One region of the Pseudovibrio sp. Ad26 genome, then DNA from elsewhere that is predicted to be linked to it. Evidence: riboswitches for the same ligand, from Rfam matches in the RefSeq annotation. Region 1 holds a riboswitch; each other region holds the start of a gene.
What was found. Region 1 has a riboswitch for thiamine pyrophosphate ahead of PsAD26_RS22655 (hydroxyethylthiazole kinase). Riboswitches for the same ligand answer to the same signal wherever they lie in the genome.
Positions count from the first base shown of each region.

Region 2: it holds a riboswitch for thiamine pyrophosphate, as region 1 does, so the genes downstream of both, thiB (thiamine ABC transporter substrate binding subunit) here and PsAD26_RS22655 (hydroxyethylthiazole kinase) in region 1, are expected to answer to the same signal.
Region 3: it holds a riboswitch for thiamine pyrophosphate, as region 1 does, so the genes downstream of both, PsAD26_RS26130 (ABC transporter permease) here and PsAD26_RS22655 (hydroxyethylthiazole kinase) in region 1, are expected to answer to the same signal.

Region 1 covers NZ_LMCE01000095.1:284,827-290,318, reverse strand. Annotated here, with positions in the region: gene PsAD26_RS22665 (xanthine dehydrogenase family protein molybdopterin-binding subunit) at 1-1,111, shown strand, start outside; gene PsAD26_RS22660 (Lrp/AsnC ligand binding domain-containing protein) at 1,182-1,418, opposite strand; TPP riboswitch at 1,629-1,737, shown strand; gene PsAD26_RS22655 (hydroxyethylthiazole kinase) at 1,779-2,534, shown strand; gene thiD (bifunctional hydroxymethylpyrimidine kinase/phosphomethylpyrimidine kinase) at 2,534-3,337, shown strand; gene PsAD26_RS22645 (TRAP transporter substrate-binding protein) at 3,351-4,454, shown strand; gene PsAD26_RS22640 (OmpP1/FadL family transporter) at 4,748-5,492, shown strand, end outside.
Region 2 covers NZ_LMCE01000025.1:52,554-58,045, reverse strand. Annotated here, with positions in the region: gene btsR (two-component system response regulator BtsR) at 1-266, shown strand, start outside; gene PsAD26_RS05430 (carbon starvation protein A) at 448-1,893, shown strand; gene katG (catalase/peroxidase HPI) at 2,149-4,326, shown strand; TPP riboswitch at 4,443-4,549, shown strand; gene thiB (thiamine ABC transporter substrate binding subunit) at 4,583-5,492, shown strand, end outside.
Region 3 covers NZ_LMCE01000147.1:44,765-50,256, forward strand. Annotated here, with positions in the region: gene PsAD26_RS26120 (hypothetical protein) at 1-1,060, shown strand, start outside; gene PsAD26_RS26125 (ABC transporter substrate-binding protein) at 1,133-2,071, opposite strand; gene PsAD26_RS26130 (ABC transporter permease) at 2,098-2,856, opposite strand; TPP riboswitch at 2,983-3,090, opposite strand; gene PsAD26_RS26135 (hypothetical protein) at 3,220-4,977, opposite strand; gene PsAD26_RS26140 (adenylosuccinate synthase) at 5,015-5,492, opposite strand, start outside.

The DNA of each region.
Region 1 (5,492 bases):
TCCGGCGGAGTTTCGTCGTAAGAGCTTTATCCCCGACGCTGCCTTACCTTATACGACAGCGCTTGGCCGTATGTATGATACGGGTTCCTTTGGGGCTCATCTTACTAAGGCGCTCGACGAGATCCATTATTCGACGTTTGCGGAGCGTGAAGCGGAGAGCAAGGCAAAAGGTTTGTATCGCGGTGTTGGGCTATCGACTTATGTGGAGGCGTGTGCCTTTGCCGGCGGTGAAGAAGCCAAGCTTGAGCTGAATACGAACGGCAGCGTTACTTTGCTGATTGGAACGCAGAGCAACGGTCAGGGTCACGCCACTGCTTATGGCCAAGTCATTGCAGAACATCTTGGTTTGCAGCTTGATCAGGTTGAGATGGTGCAGGGGGATACGGACCGTGTGGCGACTGGCGGTGGTACCGGTGGATCGCGGTCTATTCCGATTGGCATGCCATCTGTGAAGGCGGCTTCTGAAACGCTGGTCAAGAAGATCAAGGAGATCGCCAGTGAGAAGCTTGAGGTTGGTGTTGGGGATCTCACACTTGAAGACGGGCAGGTGCGCGTGGTTGGTACCGACCAGCAGGTCAGCCTTGTTGATGTGGCTGGATCGCAACCGGATATCTTGAGTGCAGCGGAAAAAGTCATGCAGGATGAATGTACTTATCCAAATGGCACGCATGTGTGTGAGGTGGAGATTGATCCGGAAACGGGCAAGACGGACGTGGTCAGTTATGTGATTGTGGATGATTTTGGCGTGACGGTGAATCCGATGCTTCTGGCTGGTCAGGTGCATGGTGGTGCGGGGCAGGCGATCTCGCAGGCGTTGTGTGAGAACACGGTTTATGATGAAACCGGGCAGCTGCTGTCAGCGTCCTTCATGGACTATCATGTTGCGCGTGCTGATGATTTGCCGAATTTCGACTTCTCGACGAGCAATGTTCCTTCCACGACAAATGCGATGGGTATCAAAGGGGCTGGTGAGGCTGGTTCTATTGGAGCGGCGCCGGCGGTGATGAATGCTGTGCAGTATGCGCTGCGCAAGAATGCAGGTGTTGAGCATATAGATATGCCCGCGACGCCGGTTGCTGTGTGGAGCGCAATTCAGGATGCTCAAAGCTAAGTTATCAAGACTTTAGAGCTTGAAAAGAGATTGTGCAGGCGGGCTGGTGTCCCGCCTGTTTTCGTAGGTATCAGAACGCTTTGAAGGTGATGATGGTTCTGGTGTCCTGGATGCCATCGAAGACCTGAACCTTGTCAGCAACGAAGTGGCCGATGTCGTCGTCATCGTTGACGTAGAACTTGGCCAGCAGGTCGAAATCCCCGGAGGTGGAGTAGATTTCGGAGGCAACTTCTGCGTCCGCAATTGCATTGGCAACCTGATAGGTTTTTCCGAGCTGGCATTTGATCTGTACAAAGAACGGAATCATTAATCTGCTATCCTTCTGTCCCGTAAGACTGATTTGTCTTTCAGGGCTGCGCTCAAAATTGAGTTTGCGTTGTTTTGTGAGCATTTTGCGTTGAAGCTGCGTTTTTTTGCAAGCTTTTGCGTTTTTTAAGCGAAATTTACCCCCAGTTGCCTTTTGTCGCTGCCTCTCGTTTCCGCTTGCAGTTCGCTCTCTTGTTTGCTAGCAAAAAATTCTAACCAATGGGGGTGCTCGGCAGTGACTGACGGGCTGAGAGGCGGAAGGCCAACTCCTAGAACCTGATCCGGATTGTGCCGGCGGAGGGAATTGGGATGAGTACCAAGGTAATCGTTCCCGCCGTAATCGATAGGGAAGCGAAAACAAATGTCCTACACAGCTGAAAATCTTTGGCAGGTTTTTGAGAGCGTGCGCGAGCGTGGTGTGCGAGTTCATTGCCTGACGAACTCTGTTGCTCAGAGCATCACGGCGAATGTGATGCTGGCTTGTAATATTGTGCCGTCAATGACGTCTGCTCATGATGAAATTCCTGCATTTACTGAGAGTGTTGACGGATTGCTCCTCAATCTTGGTACGCTGGATGGTAAGCGACGACATGGTATCCGGCTGGGGCTTGAAGGGGCGGCCAAGAAATCTATGCCCGTGGTGTTGGACCCGGTTAAAGTAGATCGCTCAGACATTCGCATGGAGTTTGCCAAGGACATTTTGAAAGAGAACGTTTCAATCCTCAAAGCCAATATGGGTGAGAGCGCTGGGCTTGGTGGAGCTGTCACCGAGAACACGCTGGTTGTGCGCACTGGTATTGAGGACGCTGTGTTTGGCCGTGAGACAACCTACACCGTGGGCAATGGGCATGCTTATATGGACAAGGTGACTGGCATTGGCTGTGCGCTGGGCGGTGTGCTGGCTGGTTTTGCCGCTGTTGAGCCGGATAAGGAACTTGCCGTGCTTGCTGCGCTTGCTGTCTATGGTGTATGCGGCGAGATTGCCGCAGAGCAGGCGAACGGGCCGGGAAGCTTCACTCCAGCTTTCATAGATACCCTTTATAGCTTGAAGGCTGACCAGTTCAACGAGCGTCTCAAGCTCGAAACAATGAATAATAAAGGTGGGGTATTGGCCTAATGAGTGCGATTGCAGTCACAATTGCAGGGTCGGATTCCGGTGGTGGTGCCGGAATTCAAGCAGACCTGAAGGCCTTTTCGGCTCGCGGTGTCTATGGGGCCAGTGTCATCACTGCACTGACGGCCCAAAACACCAAAGGTGTGACAGGTATTCATGATGTGCCGCCAGCATTTGTGGCGGAGCAGATGGATGCTGTTTTTTCTGATCTGAAGGTGGATGCCGTGAAAATCGGCATGCTTTCACAGCCAGAGATTATCGATGTTATTGCCACAAAGCTGGCGGAATATGATGTTAAGTGCGTCGTCCTTGATCCGGTGATGGTGGCAACTTCCGGAGATGTTTTGCTGCAAAACTCCGCTGTTTCTGTGTTGAAGCAGAAGTTGTTTCCAATTGCGGCGTTGATTACGCCAAACATGCAGGAAGCGGCCTTTTTGCTTGGGCAGCCGATGGCTGGATCTCGTGAAGACATGCACAGACAAGCGTTACTGCTGCTGGATTTGGGTGCAAATGGGGTTCTGCTGAAAGGCGGGCATGGATCTGATGAAACCTGTGACGACCTCTTCCTCTCCGGTGATGTGGAGCGGTGGTATACAGCTCCACGATATGAAACGAAGAATACGCATGGGACGGGCTGCACCTTGTCCTCTGCGATTGCAGCGGAGCTTGCCAAAGGGCTAGCGCTGCAAGATGCTATTGGTGAAGCAAAAGAGTATATTAGTCAGGCGATCAAAGCTGCGGATACGCTTGATATAGGCGAGGGACATGGGCCTGTGCATCATTTCCATGAATTCTGGTCTGAGTAATAAGGCGGAGATAATGACCAAGAACAAAGAAAACAATCTGACCCGCCGTCAGGCGCTTGGGCTTACAGCCGGAGCGGTTGCTGGAAGCGTTGCACTTGCTGCGCCAGCACTGGCTCAGGATGCTGATCCGGTCATCGAATGGCGTATGGTGACCAGCTGGCCGAAGAACCTGCCAGGCCCTGGAATGTCTGCGCAACGCATTTGTGATCGCATCAACATTATGAGCAATGGCCGGATGCGTGTTCGCCTGTTTGCTGCTGGTGAGCTGGTTCCGGCTTTTGAGGTGTTTGACGCTGTTTCAAGCGGTACTGCACAGATGGGCCATTCAGCTGCCATGTACTGGGCTGGCAAGATGCCCGGATCAGTGTTCTTTACGACAATTCCGTTCGGCCTTTTGCCTCAGGAACACACTGCATGGGTGGATCAGCTTGGTGGTCAGGAGCTCTGGGATGATCTTTACGCGCCATTTGGTGTGAAGCCGTTTATGGGGGGCAACACTGGCCCAACCATGGCTGGCTGGTATCGTGATCCTGTTGAGACGCTGGATGACCTGAAAGGCCGGAAGCTCCGTATCGCTGGCCTTGGTGGTGAGATCTTGCGTAAGCTTGGTGTTACTCCGGTCAATATTCCAGCCTCCGAGATTTTCACCAGTCTGCAAACGCGTGTGGTTGATGGTGTCGAGTTCCTTGGTCCATGGAGCGACAGTGCGCTGGGCTTTCAGAAGCTGATCAAATACTACTACGGTCCGGGCTTCAATAAGCCGAATGGCACGGGTGAGGCTATCGTGAACGCTGTTGCGCTGGAGGGGCTGTCTCCAGAACTACAGGTGGTGGTTGAAGAGGCTTGCCGCGTGGAAGCTGATCTTGCACTGTCTGAAGCAAATGCGCAGAACGCTGCCAGCCTGAAAGTACTGCAGGAAGAGCATGGTGTTGAAGTGCGTGAGTTCCCGGAAGAGGTGTTGACTGCCCTGAAGGAAACCAGTGCTGAGGTGCTGGATGTTTACACCCAGAAAGACAAGAGGGCTCGTAAGATTTATGAGAGTTACATAGAAGCGCAGAAGCTTCTGGCGGGGTGGAGCGCTCTTTCATTGGGCAAAAACATCTCTGCAAGAGGTTAGTCGGCAGATCAAATCGTGTTTGAAGGGCCCTCCATATGGAGGGCCTTTTGTTATGCGGAAGTTTTGTCACAGAAAATGTTTCAGTGTACCTGCCTGAAATGCGAATAACCAAGTGATTGTGAGCCCGCTAGGTATTGTTGTTTTGTGAAGTTAGCTCCCTTTACCCTTAAATATGCCAGTGCAATTAGTTTGTAACATTTTCCATTCTAGTGAAGAGAGCCGAATCAATAAGTAACTCGTAGTTTGATCATGGCACTGCTTGATTGTTTTCTTGAGAACAGAAAGTACCGTGCATGTCCAGATATCTACCCATTACGATCGCTAGTCTTTCTTCTTTGCTGATTGCGTCTGATGCTTTTGCCGGTGCTTTTGCTGTTCGTGAGCAATCGGCGTGGTATCAGGGACTTTCCTTTGCGGGAAATGCGACTATCTCAAAAAGCCTTTCCAGTATGTATTGGAATCCGGCGACCATGACTGGTCATGACGGTGTGCAGGCGGAAACCTCGCAGACCATCGTGTTTCCACGTGCAACGATTGATCTGGATACGGCGACGATTGATGCACTGGGTATTCCTGTAACGGGGGTGCCATATTCCTCCGGTGATATTGGAGTGGATGCCTGGGTGCCTGCGGGATACGGGACCTGGAAGATCAATGACCGTTTGTCTCTCGGGGTCAGTTCCAGCGCTCCATATGGATTTGAAACCAAGCCTCAAAATGAATGGGCGGGGCAGGTTTATGCGCGGTCCTCTCGAGTGCTTTCCGTGAACATTACACCAATGGCTGCTTATGAGGTGACGGAGAAGTTTTCACTCGGAGTTGGGGTGCAGCTTCAGTATCTGCAGGTTCGGTTGAAATCGGCAACAGGGGTGCCGCCGATTGCAGCGACCTCTCCAACGGCGGAACTGCGCGGTGAGGATTATAACCTCGGGTTTGGCGCAACGGTTGGAGCGCTCTTTAAACCATGGGAAGGCACCCAACTGGGTATTGGGTATCGTTCTCCTATTGAACAGAACCTGAGGGGCCGACTGGTTGTCG
Region 2 (5,492 bases), on a different contig from region 1:
CAACCGTTGAATATGTGTTTAGCGACTTGTCTGGAATCCATGTGGCGACTGCAGAGTCTTATGTCCACACACACCTCACCCTTAAAGTGCTGGAGCAAAGAACCGCATTGGCCCGTTGCCACCGCCAGTACCTCGTCTCACCGGATGCGATTTCGGAAATCGTGCTGCAAGAAACAGGTGCGGAAGTGGTGACGCACAACGGCACCAAGATCCCAGTTTCGCGTCGCTACCTGAAAAGCCTGAAGCAACATTTTGGATATTCATAAGTGCGTATATACACTTAGCCTTTGGGTCACTTCAAGTTTACGTGAAACTGTCGCGTCGCAATTAACCGCTTATTTGTTTTAATTGCCGCTCACCTTGCCTCAACTGCCGCTTAGCTGAAACTTCAGCGCCTTGCCCTTGAAACCGGTCTAATCGCTCCCAGAGATTTGTGGAGGAAGAAAGATGTCCTGGTTTCTCTTAAGTATTGGCCTGCTGTTCGGCGGCTATTTTATCTATGGCATGTTTGTCGAGAAGGTTTTCGGGATTAAGCCCGCACGCCAGACACCTGCCCATGCACATACAGACGGCGTCGATTATGTGCCTATGTCCACCAAGAAGGTCTATCTGGTTCAACTGCTGAACATTGCAGGTGTTGGACCGATTTTTGGACCGATCCTTGGAGCTTTGTATGGTCCAGCTGCGATGTTTTGGATCGTTTGTGGCTGCATCTTTGCAGGCGCGGTGCATGATTACTTCTCCGGCATGCTGTCCGTTCGCAACAAAGGGCAATCCGTCCCCAACCTTGCCGGTAAGTACCTTGGCAACGGTGCGAAGCACTTCATGAACATCTTTGCAATTGTTTTGCTTTTGCTCGTGGGCGTCGTGTTCGTGTCTGCTCCGGCAAGCCTGCTCGGCCGCCTGACTGGTGTTGATGTTACCATCTTCCTGGTTTGCATATTCGCATACTACCTGATCGCCACCATCGTTCCTGTCGACAAGATCATCGGGCGCTTCTACCCTTTCTTCGGCGCATTACTGGTGTTTATGTCTGTGGGCTTGACGGTCGCTTTGCTGCTGTCCAGCGAACACACCATGCTGCCAGGTGTTGAAGCTGGCGATTTCTTCCAGAACCTGAACCCGAATGACATGCCACTGTGGCCTGCTCTGTTCATCACTATTGCTTGTGGTGCGATCTCCGGCTTCCATGCCACACAGTCCCCCCTGATGGCCCGTTGCATGGAAAATGAGGAAAATGGTCGCTTCGTCTTTTACGGTGCGATGATTGGTGAAGGCGTTATCGCGATTATCTGGTGCGCAATTGCTCTGTCCTTCTTCGGCGGTGTTGAAGGCCTTGCAGAAGGCATGGGCGGCAATCCTGCGAACCTGGTTTATGAAGCATCCAACGGTCTTTTAGGCGCATTTGGTGGCTTCCTTGCGGTGCTCGGCGTGATTATTCTGCCAATCACTTCTGGCGATACTGCATTCCGCTCAGCGCGCCTGATCCTTGCTGAGTTCTTCAACATGCCACAGAACCAGATGCCAAAGCGCTTACTGCTGGCGATCCCCCTGTTCATTGGAGGAGCACTCCTTACTCAAGTGGATTTCGGCGTGATCTGGCGTTACTTCGGCGTCGCCAATCAGGCAACTGCCGCACTGATGCTTTGGACTGCAGCTGCCTATCTGCTGCGCCATAACAAGCTGCATTGGATCTGCACTATTCCGGCAACCTTCATGACTACCGTTGTTGTGACCTTCCTGCTGAACTCCACCAAACTTGGGTTTGGCCTGCCAATGACGGTCTCCACCATCGGCGGCATCCTCGCAGCCCTGCTGATTGCCTCAGCAGTCTGGGTGAAGGTGAAGGGTAAAGTCGTCGACCACGAAGACGTGCTTGAACCTGGCGAGTAACCCTCCCTCCACTCGCCAAAGCAAAACAGCGCAAGGACCCTAGTCCCTGCGCTGTTTTTTTGTACTTACCAGCCTTCCAAATTTCACTATAAATAAGAAAAACTTATCGCATCGTGCAAAAGATGCAATTTCACTTAATGTGTTTGGCGACCTATATTCAGTCTAGAATTTGCTGGATGCATCGTTTCGTCTCACCGCTTAAGGTAAACGCTACGTCAAAACCAGCAAGAGCCAAATTAGATAGTGGAGACAGCAATGCACGGTAACGATGTCAAGACAGCCGGTGTTTGTCCGGTGGTACATGGCGCGAATACATCGATGGATAAGCCGGTTACCCGATGGTGGCCTGATGCTTTGAATCTCGACATCCTCCATCAACATGGTGCGCGTACCAACCCGATGGACCCAGGCTTCAACTATCATGATGCTGTCAAATCACTCGACTTCGAAGCGGTGAAGGCAGACGTCCATGCGCTTATGACCGACAGTCAGGACTGGTGGCCAGCGGATTGGGGCCATTATGGCGGCCTGATGATCCGCCTTTCATGGCACACAGCTGGCTCTTATCGTCTTGCAGATGGTCGCGGTGGTGGCGGTTCCGGTAACATTCGCTTTGCCCCGCTTAACTCCTGGCCTGATAACGCAAGCCTCGATAAAGCGCGCCGTTTGCTTTGGCCTATCAAGAAGAAGTACGGCAATGCTCTTTCCTGGGCTGATTTGATTATCCTCGCAGGTACAATCGCCTATGACTCCATGGGTCTGAAAACCTTTGGTTTCGGATTTGGCCGTGAGGACATCTGGGGGCCAGAAATCGACACCTATTGGGGATCTGAAAAAGAATGGCTCGCACGTAGTGAAGAGCGTTATGACGATCTGGATGATCCTTCAACGCTAGAAAACCCGCTTGCCGCTACTCATATGGGCCTGATCTACGTGAACCCGGAAGGCGTGAATGGCGTTCCCGGTCCGCAAAAAACGGCTGATCAGATCCGAGAAACTTTTGCTCGTATGGCAATGAATGACGAGGAAACTGCAGCGTTGACCTGTGGTGGTCATACTGTTGGTAAGACCCATGGACGGGGTGCCGTCGACAACATCGGTGTCGCACCAGAAGCCGCTGGTCTGGACGAACAGGGATTGGGCTGGTCCAATCCTGGACAAGACGGCAAGGCAACGAATGCCTTTACCTCTGGCATAGAAGGTGCGTGGACCACACACCCAACCACATTTGATATGGGCTTTTTCGATATGCTGTTCGGCCATGAATGGGAGCAGGTAAAATCTCCCGCTGGCGCGTGGCAATGGGAACCCGTCTCCATCAAGGAAGAAGACAAGCCTATCGATCCAACCGACCCGTCCGTTCGTCATAATCCAATCATGACTGATGCGGATATGGCGATGAAGGTTGACCCGATCTACAACGAATACTGTCAGAAGTTCATCGCAGATCCTGAATATTTCAGAGATACATTTGCACGTGCGTGGTTCAAGCTGACCCACCGCGACATGGGACCGAAGGCAAACTATCTTGGCCCGGATGTACCGAAAGAAGAGCTCATCTGGCAGGATCCTGTTCCAGCAGGCAGCACCAACTATGATGTTGCTGCTGTGAAAGCAAAAATCTCATCAAGTGGTTTGAGCAATGAAGACCTGATCAAAACCGCTTGGGACAGCGCGCGGACCTATCGCGGTTCCGATATGCGCGGTGGTGCTAACGGTGCTCGCATCCGCCTTGCTCCTCAAAAGGATTGGGTTGGTAATGAGCCTGACCGCCTGACCAAAGTTCTGGCTGTGCTTGAACCGATTGCGGCAGAGGCAGGAGCCTCAGTTGCAGATGTGATCGTGCTGGCAGGGAACGTTGGTTTAGAAAATGCCATCAAGGCAGCTGGTTTCAACGTAGAAGTTCCATTTGCTTCTGGTCGTGGAGATGCCACTGATGCGATGACTGATGCCACATCCTTCTCTGTATTGGAGCCTATTTCTGATGGCTTCCGTAACTGGCAGAAGCAAGAGTACGCTGTTAGCCCGGAAGAAATGATGCTGGATCGTGCACAGCTCCTCCGCCTGACCGGATGGGAAATGACTGCGCTCGTTGGTGGTCTGCGTGTTCTTGGTGCCAATTATGGCGGATCAAAGCACGGTGTCTTCACTGACCGAGAAGGTCAGCTGACGACAGACTTCTTTGTCAACCTGACCGACATGGACAACAGCTGGCATCCACTCAAGGATGGTACCTATGAGATCCGTGACCGGAAATCTGGCAAGCCAAAGTGGACTGCAACCAGCGCTGACCTTGTGTTTGGCTCCAACTCAGTCCTACGAGCATACGCTGAAGTGTACGCTCAAGATGACAACCACGAAAAGTTCGTCCGCGACTTCGTGGCAACATGGACCAAGGTCATGAACGCCGACCGCTTTGACCTGGCAGCCTAATAAATAAGATAAGCCCGGACAGGACACTGCCCGGGCTTCCTCTTGCAACTCCATACAGGTGCCCTCTCTACCCCAGCTATATCCGGTTGCGCTCCTGTGGTTTTCCGGTTAAGAACCTCTTGACCTCGGGGTGCGCGTATTTGTCGTGCTGAGATGCTTTAGTGGCGAACCCGTTGAACCTGAACCGGCTAGAACCGGCGGAGGGAAGGGTACCGGTTTCATCCATCCTTGCCCTCTCGCCGCAATGGAGGATGACTTGAAACATCTGTTAATTGCTGCGGGACTACTCACTGCAACATCAGCGATGGCTGCTGAGAAGCCTCAACTGACAGTTTACACCTATGACAGCTTTGTTTCTGACTGGGGCCCAGGCCCAAAAGTGGAAGAAGCGTTTGAAGCTGTATGTGAGTGTGACCTGAAACTTGTTGGCATCGAAGACGGCGCAGCACTGCTTTCCCGCATTCGCCTTGAGGGTCAAAACTCAGATGCCGATGTGGTACTGGGCTTAGATACCAATCTTGTTGAGACTGCCAAGAAAACTGGCCTGTTTGCACCGCACGCTGTTGAGGCCCAATACACGCTGCCAGTGGAATGGGCTGATGAAACCTTTGTGCCGTACGACTGGGGCTACTTTGCCTTCGTACACAAGAATGGCGAAACCGTACCAACCAACTTCCGCGAGCTTGCAAAGAGTGATGCCAAGATCCTTATTCAGGACCCACGCTCCTCAACGCCAGGCCTTGGCCTGCTGCTATGGGTGAAAGCGGCTTACGGAGATGAAGCTGCTGATGTCTGGGCGGACCTTTCCGACAACATCGTGACCGTTACAAAAGGCTGGTCCGAAGCTTATGGTCTTTTCCTTGATGGGGAAGCGGACATGGTGCTCAGCTACACCACATCACCGGCATATCATCTGATTGCTGAAGAAGATAACAGTAAGACCACTGCCGCGTTTGAAGAAGGCCATTACATGCAGGTTGAAGTGGCGGCAAAACTTGCCGGAACTGATCAGCCTGAGCTGGCAGACAAATTCCTGAACTTCATGGTTTCAGACGCTTTCCAGACAATCATTCCAACGACCAACTGGATGTATCCTGCTGTGACACCAGAAGGTGGTTTGCCTGCTGGCTTTGACACATTAAAGGTGCCTGAGAAAGCTTTGTTCT
Region 3 (5,492 bases), on a different contig from region 1:
AGGTTTCTGGTTAAGTCTGTCACTTACAGGCGTCGCAGTCTTGGTCATCAACGGAGTTGCATTCCACCAATTCGCTCTGCAAAACACCGTCCTTGAGCCATTCTTCCCATCCTTCGTTGTCCTGCTGATATTCGCTTTCTCCTGCACAATCCGGCGTGTGACATTCAAGAGTCACAGAAACCAAACAACTGAACGATTTGCAGGAATTCTTTCTCCCAAACAAATGCAAAAGGTACTGGCGAAGTCAGAGCAACTCCCTCTGGAGGGTCAGCAACGTGAAATCACGAGCCTCTCGACACGTTTGAGGCACTTTCACCGGTATTATGAAGGTTTGTCTCCTCAGGATCTCGCAGGCTTCTCCAACGGCTTCCAAACAGCTCATCTCGATGAAGTGCATATCCACGATGGTACACTGAACACGCTGAGTACATCCGGCCTGAATGCTTACTGGAACGCACCGCTCGATGATCCATTCCATGCTGCCCATGGCTGCCGAACAGCGATTGAAATGCAGAAGCAAATGAAGCGCTTCAATCTCAAGGACCGATTCAATTTCAACCAGAAAAATATGAAAGACCACGCAGTCACAATCGATATCGGCATCTCAACCGGCCTGGCAACGCTTGGCGAAACAGGTACACGGCGTCATTTCAGATATGCGCCACTCGGCAAATGCGTTGATTTAGCAGAAGATTTGGCTCGACATTGCAAAGATGCCGGTCACAGCGTTCTTATGTGCGAAACCACACGCGGTCAGATGCCTGAACTGGCGGCATTGGAGACAATTCCAGTCAAAACCAGCCGTTACCAGATGCGTTCGTTTGCGTTGCTAGGTGATCCGTCGCTCGCCTTCTCAGAAAACTTCCTCAAGCTCAAGAACGTCCACTGCAACATGGTCTTCGCGCTGTTTGAAGAGAATGACAAGAAGAAAGCCCTAACACTGGTAGATGAATGCAAATCACTCTCTGAGGGCGAGTACAACACCATCTATGCTGCTTTTGAGAAATACATCCTCAGCGATCTGGCTCAACACGAAGCGGTCAAGGATGCAGCGCAATAACGGCATTTAGCCTACAAATAAAAAGAGCCCCCGAAACTCGGAGGCTCAAATTTTAGTTTAGACCTATACCGGTTAGCGCAGTTCAACCGCGTAGGTTTCAACTGGAGGCGCTGTTTTAATGAGCCCCTGCTCAATCAGAAAGTTTGCAAACCGTTCATAGCGACCATTGTCCAAAGCAGCTGGACGGCTGGCAAAACGCGGCAGAGTATCCGCCCAGGCACGCTTGTTCAGCTCATCATCCAGATTTGGATAGATCTCAAGGAAGCTCTTCCAGGAGTCCTGCGGATTATTAAGCAGATAAACGGTAGCCGCCTCAATCGCATTGATGAACTTCTTCAAACGCGGATCATCCAGCTTGTCTTTGTGAGCCACATAAATCAGCTCATCATAGACTGGCACACCGTTCTCTTCAGGATAAAACGCGCGGCCTTTCGCACCTTCAATCTCCATCTGGTTCAGCTCGAAGTTACGGTAACCACCAATCACCGCATCAACCTGCCCAGCCATCAGAGATGGTGAGAGCGAGAAGTTTACGTTGATCAGCTCCACATCGTCAGAACTTAGGCCTGCATTGGAAAGCATCTTCCCAAGCATGGCGTTCTCAAACCCGGATGTGGAATAACCAATACGCTTGCCTTTCAGGTCTGCAATCTCCTTGATCGGTCCGTCTTCCAAAACAATTAGCGTGTTCAGAGGTGTAGAGACCAGCGTCCCGATCCGCATCAACGGCATGCCCTCATCAATTTGCGGGTGCAACGTCTGCTGATAGGAAACTGCAATATCACCCTGCCCTGCTGCAACAAGCTTTGGTGGCATGGAAGGATCAGCAGGCTCAATCAGCTCAACTTCAAGGCCCTCTTTTTCAAAGAAACCCCGTGCCTTGGCAACCACGATTGGTGCATGGTCTGGATTCGCAAACCAGTCCAGCAGCAAAGTCAGCTTATCTGCGGCCTGCACCTGAAGTGTGCTCGCAAGCATTGCAGCACTAAACAGCATACCTAGTTTTTTCATAAGGTTACGTCCTCATACTCTGAGACCTAGATCTCTTTCTGCCAATAGATCATCCGAGAAGTGGCGAACTCAACAACTGCCCTCAGGCTCAACACCATCACCGCAAGCAAAATCAGCGCTGCAAACATAGTCGCTGTCTGCATGCGTGCATTGGACTGCAGCATGATGAAAGCCAGCCCACCTTTTGCACCAACCCACTCTCCAACCACCGCCCCAATAGGAGCAAACACCGCTGCAATGCGCATACCAGAGGCCAGAGACGGCAAAGCGGCTGGAATGCGAATGTAGCGAAGTGTCTGCCAGCGGTTCAGGCCGTGCAGCTTACCAAGATCAAGCAGTGACTGATCAGTCCTCCGCAAACCATCGAAGAAAGTCGAGGTCACAGAAAAGAAGATCACAATCACAGCCATCACAACCTTGGAGGCCAGCCCAAAGCCGAACCACAGCACCAAAAGTGGGGCTATTGCAAACACAGGAAGAGATTGGGTTGCTGCAATTGGAGGCAGCAGAAACAGGCGTATCCGGTCAGACATTGCCAGCAAAACAGCAAGCAAGGCCCCAGCACTCACGCCAAAGAGAAAGCCGAGAACGGTCTCCCAAGCGGTAATGCCTGCATGATGCAGCAGAAAAACGCCCTGATTGAGAAAAGCGGAAAAAACCGCCGCCGGACCTGGCAAGAGAAACGGAGGAAACTCTCCAATCCGAACCACACTTTCCCAAATGGCGATAAAAAGCAAAATCCCGAAAAGACTTCGGAGAATTCGTTTCAAAGCTCGCTTCAGCATGCAGACTCCCAACAATGGTATTGGGCATCACAAACAGGCGGAAGAACGGAGCTACATTAGCTCTCTGGGATGTTTTCAGCACAGGATCTCCCGTTACAGCAAAATGCAAACATGGAGATCCGGGAAGAATGGCTCAGGTCCCGTCCCTTCGCCGGCATTACCCGGATCAGGTTCAAAGGGTTTAGCTCATCGCAATCTCAGCTTTTCGAAAGAAAAGCACCCCTCGGAATAGCAAGGAACATGCGCGTTTCTGCTGAAGGATGCAAGCAGATTTTGCTCTGACGGACGACAGCATAATGAAAAAGGCCTCAGCTCTGAGAGAGCCAAGGCCTTTGAAATCTGATCTAAACAGCTGAAACTAGATTACTTCCAGCTCTTGATTGCCTGTGCGATAACTTTGTTGCCGGTTGTACCTTTTTCAAAGGTCAACATTGCACGGCGACCGCTGTTGTACAGCAGTGGAACATCAATCCACTCACGCTCAGCAAGACGCTTCAGATTCTTCGCTTTTTCTTCATCACTGTCAGACAGCGCAATCCAGAAGAGAGTGTCAGAAACCTTCACGGCAGCACCATCAAGCGGATCACCTGCTTCCGACTCTGTCTTCTTCAGGATCAGGCCAGGCACCTTCTCAACACCCTTTCCATCAAACCCTTCTGGGAAGATGAAGTTCAGCTCAAGCAAATGACTCGCTGGCAAAGATCGATCACTATTCGGCTTCAATGTCATCTCAACAGAGAAGTTACGAGATGGTAGCGTCGCAACAGCCTTGATGACAGAATCGCCGTTAGCTTCATCCAGTGACCAAACAACGTTCCCACGTGATGCAGAACCTGCTGCACCCGGCGTCAAGGCCTCTTCGTAAAGTATGCTCTGTTGTGCAACAGGAGAAACCGCAGCTTCCGTTCCAATGGTTTCAGCTGGCGGAACAGAGTTGGTCTCAACTGCAGTACTTTGCTGTGCAGGTTCCGTCACCGGCAGAACCTGCGCAGAAGGTGTGTCTTCTGCCGGCGCTGCTGGAGCTTCGACCACACGCACGACTGGAGGCTCAGTTACTGTCTCGGTTGGCGCTGCGCTGGACGAATTCCGGGTAATCCGGGTCGTCTGCACCCGTGTCGCATCCGGAGAAACCTTTGCCCCTTCATCAGATGGCAATAAGCGGTCGGTGTTCTTCTTCGGCGTGCGTTCCGGCTGAACCCGAAGCGGCTCATCTTCATTAGAAGGTGCGCTTTCTGGCGCAACAGTCTCACCGGTTTCAACTGGAAGCACTAAAGAGAGAATAACATCGCGCAGACTATAGACACCTGCGGTAACACCCAAGATTATCAGTATGACCACAATTATACCGACAATACCCGATGTATTGGAAGGCTTCAGCCCTTCTTCCTGCTCAATCGCATCGCCAACGCGCTGCGCAACGGCTGGTTTGCGGGAGGAAGCAGGTTTTCGGCTTGTCTTTGGCTTAACCTTGGCAGGCTCATCGATCTCAGGACGCGATTTACCTTTTGTTTCCAGCTTAGTCCGCCGTGCCTCACCCGGCACCCAAGAGCGCTCTTCTGCGCTCGTCTCAACAGCACCTTTGGTTGGCAAAGACGCAGCAGGTTCACCCGTCTCTTTGTCATCCATAGAGCCAAGGTCAGGCTCTTTGCGCTCGCTGGCAGATTCAGGTAGCTGATCACGCGCCATCTGATTGGCCTGATGAGCGGCGTTGCCAAGATCCTGCGCAGCACGAACCGCCTCTTTAAACACATCTGCTTTAGCAGCAGGTGCTTTTGGCTCATCGCGCGCTGGAGTATCGGCCTTTGTACCTGCCTTAGGCGTATCGCCAGCAGGTGAAGATGCAGCAGAGATTTCTGGAGCTGCAGATTTTGGAGCTGGGGTGGTTTTAGACCGCCCCAACCCGAGAGACTCACGAGCAGCTTCCGCTTCGACCTTACGAATGGCCTCTTCAAGCTTCAGCTGCTCCTCAGTGATCTGGGAGGGAGACAGAGGTGGGTCGTAACTTTTAAGTTGCTTTACAATTGCATTCCGCGCGCGTTGATAAACTGCCCGCCGTGCAGAACCTGTGTTCTCTTGTAAACCAGCTACCGCTTTTTTTAGAACGGAATTGTAGTCCGCCATTTAACTGCCCATTGCCCCCAGAGCTTCATTTCAAGACTTAATCCTGGAATGGATTCTGAACCAGGATTGTGTCATCACGTTCAGGGCTTGTTGATAATAGAGCAACCGGAGCACCAATCAGCTCTTCAACATGCCGAACGTATTTCACAGCTTGTGCTGGCAATTCTGCCCAAGTGCGTGCGCCTTTGGTCGTTTCCTTCCAACCAGGCAGGGTCTCATAAATAGGAATAACCCGCGCCTGAGCACCTTGAGATGCTGGAAGGTAATCGATTCGCTCACCATCTAGCTCATAACCAACACAAATCTTAATTTCATCCAGTCCGTCCAAAACGTCAAGCTTTGTCAATGCAATCCCATTGATTCCGCTGGTGCAAACGGTTTGTCGGACAATCACTGCATCAAACCAGCCACACCGACGACGACGACCAGTGTTCGTTCCAAACTCGTGCCCGCGGGTACCGAGGAACTCACCAACTTCATTCTGCTGTTCGGTTGGGAACGGACCTTCACCTACA